Regions from separate parts of the Thermoanaerobacter sp. CM-CNRG TB177 genome, predicted to be linked through region 1. Evidence: riboswitches for the same ligand, from Rfam matches in the RefSeq annotation. Region 1 holds a riboswitch; the other holds the start of a gene.
What was found. Region 1 has a riboswitch for S-adenosylmethionine ahead of I4N53_RS07855 (methionine ABC transporter ATP-binding protein). Riboswitches for the same ligand answer to the same signal wherever they lie in the genome.
Positions count from the first base shown of each region.

Region 2: another riboswitch for S-adenosylmethionine. It lies ahead of I4N53_RS05320 (methylenetetrahydrofolate reductase); the one in region 1 lies ahead of I4N53_RS07855 (methionine ABC transporter ATP-binding protein).

Region 1 is NZ_JAFCAC010000065.1:52,230-57,816, forward strand. It holds gene I4N53_RS07840 (Chromate resistance protein ChrB) at 14-541, opposite strand; gene I4N53_RS07845 (NFACT family protein) at 740-2,452, shown strand; gene thpR (RNA 2',3'-cyclic phosphodiesterase) at 2,477-3,025, opposite strand; SAM riboswitch class I at 3,389-3,511, shown strand; gene I4N53_RS07855 (methionine ABC transporter ATP-binding protein) at 3,582-4,616, shown strand; gene I4N53_RS07860 (methionine ABC transporter permease) at 4,609-5,262, shown strand; gene I4N53_RS07865 (MetQ/NlpA family ABC transporter substrate-binding protein) at 5,295-5,587, shown strand, end outside.
Region 2 is NZ_JAFCAC010000053.1:75,718-81,304, forward strand. It holds gene I4N53_RS05310 (glucose-6-phosphate isomerase) at 1-11, shown strand, start outside; gene glgP (alpha-glucan family phosphorylase) at 41-1,681, opposite strand; SAM riboswitch class I at 1,967-2,071, shown strand; gene I4N53_RS05320 (methylenetetrahydrofolate reductase) at 2,135-3,046, shown strand; gene I4N53_RS05325 (homocysteine S-methyltransferase family protein) at 3,060-5,483, shown strand; gene I4N53_RS05330 (YbaK/EbsC family protein) at 5,452-5,587, shown strand, end outside.

The sequences.
Region 1 (5,587 bases):
AAAATGCCTCCCTTCACTCTTTATTATTTTCATAAACCAATGAAGCAAAATATTCAAAGTCTCGACTGGCTTTTTCTAATAAATCCTTAACCTCTTTTTTCATTTCACACTCAAACACATCTCTTTGGGCTACTTTTTCAAACCACTTATATAACTTATTCAGCTCATCTTCATTTTCTTCTAATTCTGCAAAAGTAAAATTTTTTCTCGCTATCTCTTTTTCAATCTCTTTAAAAAACTCTTCACATTGTTCCTTTATTTCACTATATTCTTCCATTCTTTGATGATTAAATTGTTTTACCACATCTTTCTCTATTTCTTTATCAAGGGCCACTACTTCAAAGGCTTTAAAATCTCCTCCAAAACCTTTAATTTCGTACTTTAACTTCTCTATTTCTTTTAAAAACCTTTCCATGTAAGGCACAATACATACAGACTGTTGTAAATACAAAGCACCAATTTTTTTTATTCTTCTCCATATAGTAACCCTAGCTGTTGACGAATCACTTGGGACCTTATACACAAAAAGTAACCACTTCAACTTTCCACCTCCTCTATCTTTCTTTCTCTTGCTTTTCAATTTTCTACTTACGGCAATTAAACTTTAATTCCTATTTTTACATCTTGTTTTATTGTAACAAATGTTACAACCAAAATCAATACAATTAATTTTTCCCTATTAAACCCTTCGATTTCATGGTATACTTTTTATATACAATAAAATCTGGAGGTTATAACTATGGCTTTAGACGGCATAACTTTACATGCGATAACAAAAGAATTAAAAGAAGAAATTGTTGGCGGAAGAATTGATAAAATATATCAACCTGAAAAAGAAGAATTAATCTTTATAATACGAAACAAAGGCAAAAACTATAAACTGCTATTGTCTGCTAATGCAAATTATCCAAGAATATATCTTACAGAAGAAAATAAAGAAAATCCTGCTGAGCCTCCAATGTTTTGTATGCTTCTGAGAAAATTTCTTCAGGGTGGTAGGATAATAGATATAAAACAAGTAGAATTTGACAGGATAGTAAAAATTGATATAGAAACAAAAGACGAATTAGAAAATCAAACAATTAAAACTCTAATTATTGAAATAATGGGAAGACACAGCAATATCATATTAATTGACAAAGCTAATCAAACGATAATAGATAGCATAAAAAGAATATATTCCGATATGAGTAAAGTAAGAGAAGTACTACCTGGGAGGCAATATGTCTACCCACCACTGCAGGAAAAGTTAAATATAAATAATCTCTCGCTACCTTCTTTTAAAGAAGCTGTTAATAATTACAAGTCAAAAAAAATTGAAAAAACTCTAGTAGATATTTTGCAAGGATTTAGTCCCACTTTAGCAAGAGAAGTTGCTTTTAGATGTAATGTATCTGACAGATTTGTAGAATCATTAGAAAATGAGCAAATCGAAAATCTATATCAACACATAAAAAAAATATATGAAGATGTTTTAAGCTTAAATTTAAAACCATGCATTGCTTTTCAGAAAAATGAAGTTATTGACTTTTCTTGTGTTGATTTGACTCAATATATTACAAAAACTTATTTCCCTACAGTAAACCAAGCTGCTTGTAAATTTTTCAGTGAAAAAGCAAATATAATAAATTTGCAAGCAAGGTCCTCGGATTTAAGAAAAATCATCAACAACAATTTAGAAAAACTTTATAACAAACTAGATAAACTTCAACAAGAATTAAACGAAGCAAAAAACGCTGACACTTTTAGACTTTACGGCGAACTTATAACAGCAAATATGCACCTTCTAAAAAAAGGAATGGAAAACTTGAAAACTATAAACTATTACACTGGCGAAGAAATTGAAATACCCATTGACAAAAAATATTCCCCTTCAGAAAATGCCCAAAGATACTTTAAAAAATACAGCAAGTTAAAAAATGCCAATAAAATAATAGAAAAACAAATATCCGATACTCTCGAGGAAATAACTTATTTAGAGGGTCAATTAGTGAACCTGGAAAACTGTACATTGCCATCAGAAATAGAAGAAATAAAAAATGAACTATTTGAACAAGGGTATATACATAAGCAACAAAAGAAAAAAATATCACGACAAACTCTTTCTCAACCATTGCATGTAGTATCCTCAGACGGGTTTGACATATATATAGGAAAAAATAACACTCAAAACGATTATCTAACGTTAAAATTCGCAAATCCTAACGATATATGGCTTCATACAAAAGACATACCAGGGTCCCACGTCATAATCAAGACAAATAACAAACCAGTTCCTGAAGCAACACTTATAGAAGCTGCAAAATTAGCCGCTAAATATAGCAAAGCGAAACATTCTTCAAATGTACCCGTTGATTATACCTTAAAAAAATATGTAAAAAAACCTTCTGGTGCAAAACCGGGCTTTGTAATATACACAAACCAAAAAACCCTTTATGTAAATCCAGAGTAAGATGCTTTTTAAGCATCTTACTTCTTATCTTAAAGGCACACTAAATATAGGAATATATTTTCTTCTATTTTCTTGTATAACACTCTCATACAAAAAAACTGTATCGACCAAAATATCATTTTTCTTTTGTTTTTCAAAAAGATTATTTACTTCTTCTATTCCAATGTTTAAACGTATATCTCTGGCAATGGTAATGTGGGAAGTAAATTTTCTCTCATCTTTTTTAAATCCAATTTTATGCAATTCCTCATCTATATTGTCATGCAATTTATTAAGAAAAGGATTTTCTTCTGTACCTACCCACAATACTCTCATGTCTTTATTACCTTTAAAAAAACCTACTTTATCAAATTTTATATAAAAGGGGTTAATACTTTTTGCAGCAACTTTAACAGCATCTTCTATTTCGGTTATGCTTTCCGCCTCGACTTCTCCTAAAAACTTTAAAGTTATATGGAAATTATCTTTATGAGTCCATCTTCCTTTTATCGTATAATTTTTCAGTACCTCCTGAAATCTCGATAATTCATCTGTAGCTTTTTCACCTAACTCGATCCCAATAAATGTCCTCATGTTACTCCTCCTTTGCCTATTTCCTTGGAAATAATTGTATTGGAATTTTTGTTGTGCTTATTAAAATTATAACAAACAATAACAGAAAAAAGTCCATCCTAATGGTCTACTGCTACTTTCTTTTTCACAATTTATTCTTCTGGCATATGTCTAAATATTTCCATTATATCATTATTGAAATCTAATTCAAATCGTAGTATAATGCTATTCAGATTATCGTTCATAAGAGGCAATCTCTTTCTTTGATTTTTGATTTTTACAAAAAATTTGCACTTACACCATGATTTTTTGACCTATTGACAAAAGTCCAGGACAATGCTAATATTCTAATTAAATTGTTTAAAGTGAATAATAATATAAAAACTCTTATCGAGAGCAGGTGGAGGGACTGGCCCGATGAAACCCGGCAACCGGTGGCCGAAAGTTTTATACTTCCGGCTGCACGGTGCTAATTCCTGCAGAACGTTGAGTTCTGGCAGATAAGAGGATTTCAAAAACCTCTTCGCGCTGTCAGAAGAGGGTTTTTTATTTTTATTTTGGAAAAGGAGGGCTTTCTTTGATCCGTATCAGAAATCTCACAAAAATTTACCACTCAAGTTCAGGAAATGTCAAAGCGCTGGAAAATGTCAACCTCAACATAGAAAAAGGTGATATTTTTGGAATTATAGGCCTTAGCGGCGCAGGCAAAAGTACTCTTCTGCGTTGCATAAACATGCTTGAAAAGCCCACTTCCGGCTCGATAGAAATAGATGGTGTTGAAATGACTCGGCTTTCTCCCTCTGAATTAAAAGAAATGCGGAAAAAAATAGGCATGATATTCCAGCATTTTAATCTGTTATCATCCAGAACTGTCAGAGGCAATGTAGCTTTCCCTTTAGAAATTGCCGGCCTGGACAAAAGGACAATCGATAAAAAAGTAGATAATCTTCTGGAGCTAGTAGGGCTTTCCGACAAGTCTGACAACTATCCTTCTCAGCTTTCAGGCGGTCAAAAACAGCGGGTAGGCATAGCACGAGCCTTAGCAAATGATCCAAAGGTTCTGCTGTGTGATGAACCAACTTCAGCACTGGACCCGGAAACAACTCTTTCTATTTTGAACCTTTTAAAGGATATCAATAGGCAGCTGGGAATTACCATAGTGCTGATAACTCACGAAATGAATGTCATTAAACAAATTTGTAACAAAGTGGCAGTCATTGAAAAAAGCCGTGTGGTGGAACAGGGTCCTCTTCTCGAAATATTTAAAAAACCTCAGACAGAAACCGCTCGCAATTTTTTGAAATCTATAACTTTATCAGAAATTCCTAAAGAACTAAAAGATAGGATTAAAAATCTGTCTCACGGGTACTTGGAAGGCAAGATTGTTAAAATTGGCTTTTTGGGAGAAATTACAGCAAAGCCCATTATATCCAATATTGTAAGAAAATTTGACGTTGACACCAACATACTTTACGGAAACATTGACCACATCCAAGGCACTCCCTACGGTACTCTCGTGGTTGAACTCCGAGGAAAAAACAATCGAACAGATGATGCCCTGGAATATCTAAAAAAGCTGGGACTCGATGTGGAGGTGATTGAAAATGTCTGAAACTATAAACTTATTGCTGGTCGGAACGTGGCAAACTATATACATGGTAGTGGTATCAACGTTCATAGCAACGATTTTCGGGGTACCCCTCGGAATCCTGCTGATGGTAACCGACAGGAATCAGATACTGCAAAACGAACTTTTAAACAAAATACTAGGCACTATTGTAAATATTTTTCGCTCTGTGCCTTTTGTAATACTTTTAATCGTGCTTATACCTTTTACACGATTGCTTGTAGGGAAAGCTATAGGGACCACCGCAGCGATTGTTCCCCTTTCGGTAGCGGCTATTCCCTTTATGGGAAGGCTTACCGAAACAGCATTAAGAGAGGTAGACCGCGGTATCATTGAAGCAGCCCAGTCTATGGGAGCTTCACCCCTTCAAATCATAACCAAGGTGCTAGTCCCCGAGGCTTTACCTTCAATAGCCGCAGGGATTACCATAACTACTATAAATTTAGTGGGATATTCTGCCATGGCAGGTGTTATAGGAGGTGGTGGGCTAGGAGATTTAGCAGTAAGATATGGATATCAGCGATTTATGCTCGACATTATGCTTTATACCGTAGCAATTTTGGTAGCTATGGTACAGCTAATTCAACTCATAGGAGATGTACTAGTAAAACAGCTGTCAAAAAATCGGTAAATTTTACTTTTTTAATAAAGGAGGAGATTGATGTGAAAAAGTTCTTAACTACACTTTTATTACTGAGCCTTCTAACAATTTTTATTGCGGGATGCGGAACAAAACAAGGACCCACTTCCGACAAACAAACCCAAAACCAGGGCGTATCAAAAACAACCATCAAAGTAGGAGCTACTCCAGTGCCCCACGCCCAAATTTTAAACGTCGTAAAACCCCTCCTCGAAAAAGAGGGAATTACTCTAGAGATTGTAGAGTTCACAGATTACGTGCAACCCAACCTAAAGCTAGCTGAAAAAGAATTAGATGCTAACTATTTCCAGCACAT
Region 2 (5,587 bases), on a different contig from region 1:
TGGGAAAATAAATTAAAGGCCGGGCAATTGCGCGGCCTTTTTAAATAGGGGTTGACTTATTTTTTGTGTACATTAAATCGTAGTATTCTTTTAACATTCTATTAGCTGAGAAAGCTTCATAAGTCGTCCTTATACTTTCTCTCATCATATTTTCCCATTTCGCTTTATCGTTGTAGTAGGTTGGAACTACTTTATTTAAAAGGACGTCATAAAGTGCTTCAAGGTCGTGTTTGTCTAATTCTTCTATATTGTCAGACTCAAAACCATCTCCAAATTGCCAGCCATTTACTCCGTCTATACAAGCTTCTGGCCACCATCCATCTAAAATGCTTAAATTTAGTACTCCGTTCATGGCGGCTTTCATGCCGGAGGTACCACTGGCCTCCATTGGTCTTCTTGGATTGTTTAACCACACATCAGCGCCTCGAGTAAGCATTTTTCCTATTGTCATGTCGTAATCTTCTAAGAATACTACGCTTTCAGGATATTTCTTTGTCATCTCTATTAATTTTGTGACAATTTTTTTACCCACATCATCTAGTGGATGACCTTTTCCTGAGAACACCATTTGTATTTTTTTAGACCTTAGATAATTACCTATGACTTCGTCATTTGTAAATATAAGGTCGCTTCTTTTGTAAGGAGCAGCTCTCCTTGAAAAACCTATCAAAAGTTTATCAGCGTCTAATTTGACTCCTGTCCTTTGATATACAAAATCAATTAATTCTTGTTTTAAAATATTATGAGTTTCTAAAAGTCCTTCACCTTTGTTGTAGGCTTCTATTATTCTTTTATCTACCCAAGTGTTTCTATCAATTCCGTTTGTTATTGAAATTATAGGAGCCTTGTTGTCAACATGTTCCCACATTTTGTTTGCAGTTTGACCGTGAAGTTTTGAGACACCGTTTGCAATGCGAGAAAGTCTCAAACCTGCGACTGTCATATTAAAAGGAACGCCACCAATTTGGGCCATTTGCTCAATTGAAAGGCCATTGTTTGCACCCATATACATAAGAAGTTCTAAATCGTGAGATTCGTTTCCTTCCTTAACAGGGGTATGGGTTGTAAATACTACTTCTTCCCTTGTGGCTTTCCATGCTTCTTCAAAACTCATATTTTGATTTTCCATTTTTTCTCTTATAAGCTCAATGGCTGCTAATACTGCATGCCCTTCGTTAAAATGATAAACATCAACATCAATTCCCAAAGCTCTTAAAGCTCTTACTCCGCCAATGCCTAATACTATTTCCTGTGCAACTCTTTCTTCACCAAACCATCCATAAAGTTGACCTGTTATCCATCTGTCCCCATTTTCTGGTATATCTGTGTCAAGCAAATACAGAGGAGCATTGTCAAAGTTGTCTATCAACCATACTTTGCAATACACATTTCTATTTCTTATTTTTACTTTTACCTTTACTCCAGTGTCCTTTAAAAAGTCGTACTTACGTGTGTAATTGCGATAGGCATCATAGGGGTATCCGTCTTCACCGATATGTTGTTCTGTATAACCTTGTTTCCACAGTATGCCTATTCCTACTAAAGGCATACCTAATTCTTTTGCGGCTTTTAGATGGTCTCCTGCTAAGATTCCAAGACCACCAGCATATAGTTTAAAATCTGATTGTAAGCCGTATTCCATGCAGAAATAGGCTACTCTTGGTAATTTTTCGTTATTCATATTAAACCTCCTCATTTTTCAAGTGTTAAGTATATTATAATATTAAAAAATCTATTATGCAAGGGTTTGCACAAAGATTAAAAAAGAAAAAAGTGTTGAATTTGCTCTAATAATTTCTGTCTCAAAGTGCAGGCCATTCAGTAAATGCCATAATATAAATAATTGCCAGTGTTGTAAAAAGAATTTTTAAGTTCATTTGAAAGCATAAAAAATTTTCGTATTGACAGGGGAATTAAACCATAGTATTATATAGCTTAAATAGTTTAACAAGTTAATACTTTAAATCTCTTATCAAGAGTGGTGGAGGGACTGGCCCGATGAAACCCGGCAACCGGCATTTTATATGCGTCTTGGTGCCAATTCCAGCAGCGTTTCGCTGAAAGATGAGAGAGTTTTGGTGTCTCTTCTTTTGGCGAAGAGACTTTTTTATTTTTAAAAATGGAGGCGATGTAGATGTTGAAAAATGAAAATTTGTGTACTAAACTTAAGAAAAGGAAGTTTGTTGTGACAGCAGAAATTTCTACGCCAAAAGGGGTAGATATAACGAAAACTATTGAAGAAGCGAGAAAATTAAAAGGCATTGTAGATGCCTTAAATATAACGGACTGTCCTATGGCGAATATGCGGATGAGTCCTATAGCAGTCGCTCACCTTTTACAAGACCACTTAAACATTGAAGCTATTTTTCATTTGACCTGTAGAGACAGAAATCTGATAGGCCTTCAGTCAGAGCTCTTAGGAGCTTATGCGTTAAGTGTGAGAAACATACTAGCCTTGACAGGAGATGACCCTTCCCGTGGAGATACTCCTCAGGCTAAAGGGGTGTATGATGTGGATTCTGTTGGGCTTTTAAAGATTATCAGTGCTTTTAATAGAGGTTATGATTACAATGGAAATAAATTAGATTCCCCAACAGAATTTTGCGCCGGTACGACTGCAAATCCAAATGATTTAAGGGATGAAGCACTAGAGAAGCTTAAAGTTAAGATAGAGGCAGGGGTAGAATTTATTCAAACACAACCGGTTTATGATGAGGAAATTTTATTTAAGTTTATTGAAAAGATTAAAAATTTCAATGTACCACTTTTGATAGGCATATTACCTCTTAAAAGCTATAAAATGGCAGTCAATTTAAATGAAAAAGTGCCAGGTATAGATATTCCAGAAAAAGTTTTAGAAAGGCTAAAGGATGGAGGAAGAGAAGAGGGAATAAACATAGCTGTAGAGTTTATAAAGCGGATACGCAGTGAAGTTGCAGGAATTCACATTATGCCTTTAGGGAGTACAAATGTTGTGTTAGAAATAATTTCAAGAGTCGATGATTTAGTCTGTGATTTTGCAGAAAATAACGTACAGATGAATTAAATGGAGGTTAAAAATGTTAGACATTTTTAAAGAACTTTCAAATAGAGTGATTGTTTTTGATGGAGCAATGGGGACACAACTTCAAGAGAGGGGTTTAAAAACTGGAGAGTGTCCCGAATATATGAATATAACCCATCCAGAAGTAGTATTTGATATCCACAGGTCCTATATAGAAGCAGGAGCGGATGTGATTGAGACAAATACCTTTGGCGCTAACAGAATAAAATTAGCAAAATATGGACTGGAAAATGAGGTTTTCAATATTGTCACTCAGGCTGTCAAAATTGCCAAAGAAGCTTCCAAAGATAAACCTGTGGCACTTTCTATAGGACCTATTGGAGAACTTTTGACCCCTTATGGAGACATGACTTTTGACGAAGCTTATGATGTTTTTAAAGAAGTAGTTATAGCTGCAGAAAGAGCGGGAGCAGATATTGTTTTAATTGAAACAATGTCAGATATGCTGGAGGCAAAAGCTGCCATTCTTGCTGCTAAAGAGAATTCAAGCATGAAAGTTATATGTACAATGACTTTTCAAGAAGATGGAAGGACTCTCATGGGGTCAGACCCTATAACTGTAGTAGTTAGTTTACAAGGGTTAGGATTGGATGCCATTGGCGTTAACTGCTCGACAGGTCCCGATAAAATGGTAAGTGTAGTGGAAAAAATGTCTCAAGTTTCTCGCATACCTATTATTGCACAACCTAATGCAGGTATGCCTGTCATTCGCGACGGCAAAACAGTTTACGACTTAAAACCAGAAGAATTTGCTAGTTTCTTTCCTTCTCTTGTTGAAAAAGGCGCTTCTATAGTGGGAGGGTGCTGCGGTACTACTCCTCACTATATAAAACTTGTTAAAAAAGCTGTAAAAGATTTAAAGCCAAAAGTCAAAGTCAACAAATTTACAGCTGTAGCTTCCAATACAAAAACAGTTTTCATAGGTGAAAATTATCTTTTAAGGGTTATAGGGGAACGTATAAATCCTACTGGAAAAAAGAAGTTAAGTGAGGCTTTTTTGGCGGGAAATGTGAGTTTAGCAGTAGAGGAAGCTATAAAACAGCAAAAATGCGGAGCGGAAATATTGGATGTAAATGTGGGAGTTCCTGGGGTAAACGAAGAAGAATTACTTCCTAAAGTAGTTTCTGAAATACAAAATGTGGTAGACATTCCTCTTCAAATAGATAGCACTAATATTAAAGCTGTAGAAAAAGCTATAAGAATTTTAAGAGGTAGACCCATAATCAACTCTGTAAGTGCAAAAGAGGAAAGTTTAAAAGAAGTGCTTCCTATTGTCAAAAAATACGGAGCTTGTGTTGTAGGACTTACTGTAGGAGATAAAGGGCTTCCCAAAGATAGACATGAAAGAATTGAAAATGCGAAAAAAATTATAAAAAAAGCGGAAGAGTATGGCATACCTAAAGAGGACATATTGATAGATTGTATTGTGCTGACGGTTTCTTCTGAGCAGGAGGCTGCAATTGAGACTTTAGAAGCGATAAAATTGGCTAAAGAAGAGTTAGGAGCAAATACTGTTGTGGGACTTAGCAATGTTTCCTTTGGTTTACCTGAAAGAAGGTTGATAAACTCTACTTTTTTAGCAATGGCAGCATCTTATGGGCTTACTACTGCTATTATAAATCCCTGCGATGAAGCCATGATGGACACTTTGAGGGCATCAATGGTTTTACTAAATAAAGATAAAGGCAGTGTGAATTATCTGAATATATATGGGAAAAAGCAAAAAGAGGAGATCAAAGAGAAAGAACAACAAAAAATTCAAGAAGAAGATTTAAAATCAAAACTCTATATCCAGATTTTAGAAGGCAAAAAGTCAGGAGTAGAAGATATAGTAAAAAATATTTTAGAGGAGGAAGTTCAGCCTCTTTCTATAGTTGATAACATAATAATTCCTGCCTTAAAAGAAGTGGGAGATAGATATGAAAAAGGCATATATTTCTTGCCACAACTTTTGAGCTCTGCAGAAGTGGTGCAAAGCGCTTTTAAGATAATAAAAGAAAAGCTTCCAAAAGGTTCAGTATCTAAAGGCAAAATAATCCTTGCAACTGTTGAAGGTGATGTTCACGACATAGGAAAAAATATAGTAAAAGTTTTGCTTGAAAACTATGGATATGATGTAATTGACTTAGGAAAAGATGTAAAAGGAGAAGTGATATTAGAGGAAGTAAAGCGAACAGGGGCACCGTTAGTAGGTCTAAGTGCTTTGATGACGACAACTTTGTTTAATATGGAGAAAATTATCAAACTGCTTAAAGCAAATACTGATGTGAAAATAATGGTAGGCGGGGCTGTTTTGACTGAGGAATATGCCTATAAGATTGGAGCAGATTATTACGGAAAAACGGCTCAAGATGCAGTTAAAATTGCTGATAAATTTTTCTTAAAAAATGCTCTTTTATGTAAAACTTGTGGTATTTAAAGGTGGTGTAGAGGTGTCAGTAGAAGCGGTGAAAGAGTTTTTTAAAGAGAAAGGATATGATATTAAAATAAAAATTTTTGAAGATACAAGCACTGTGGAAAAAG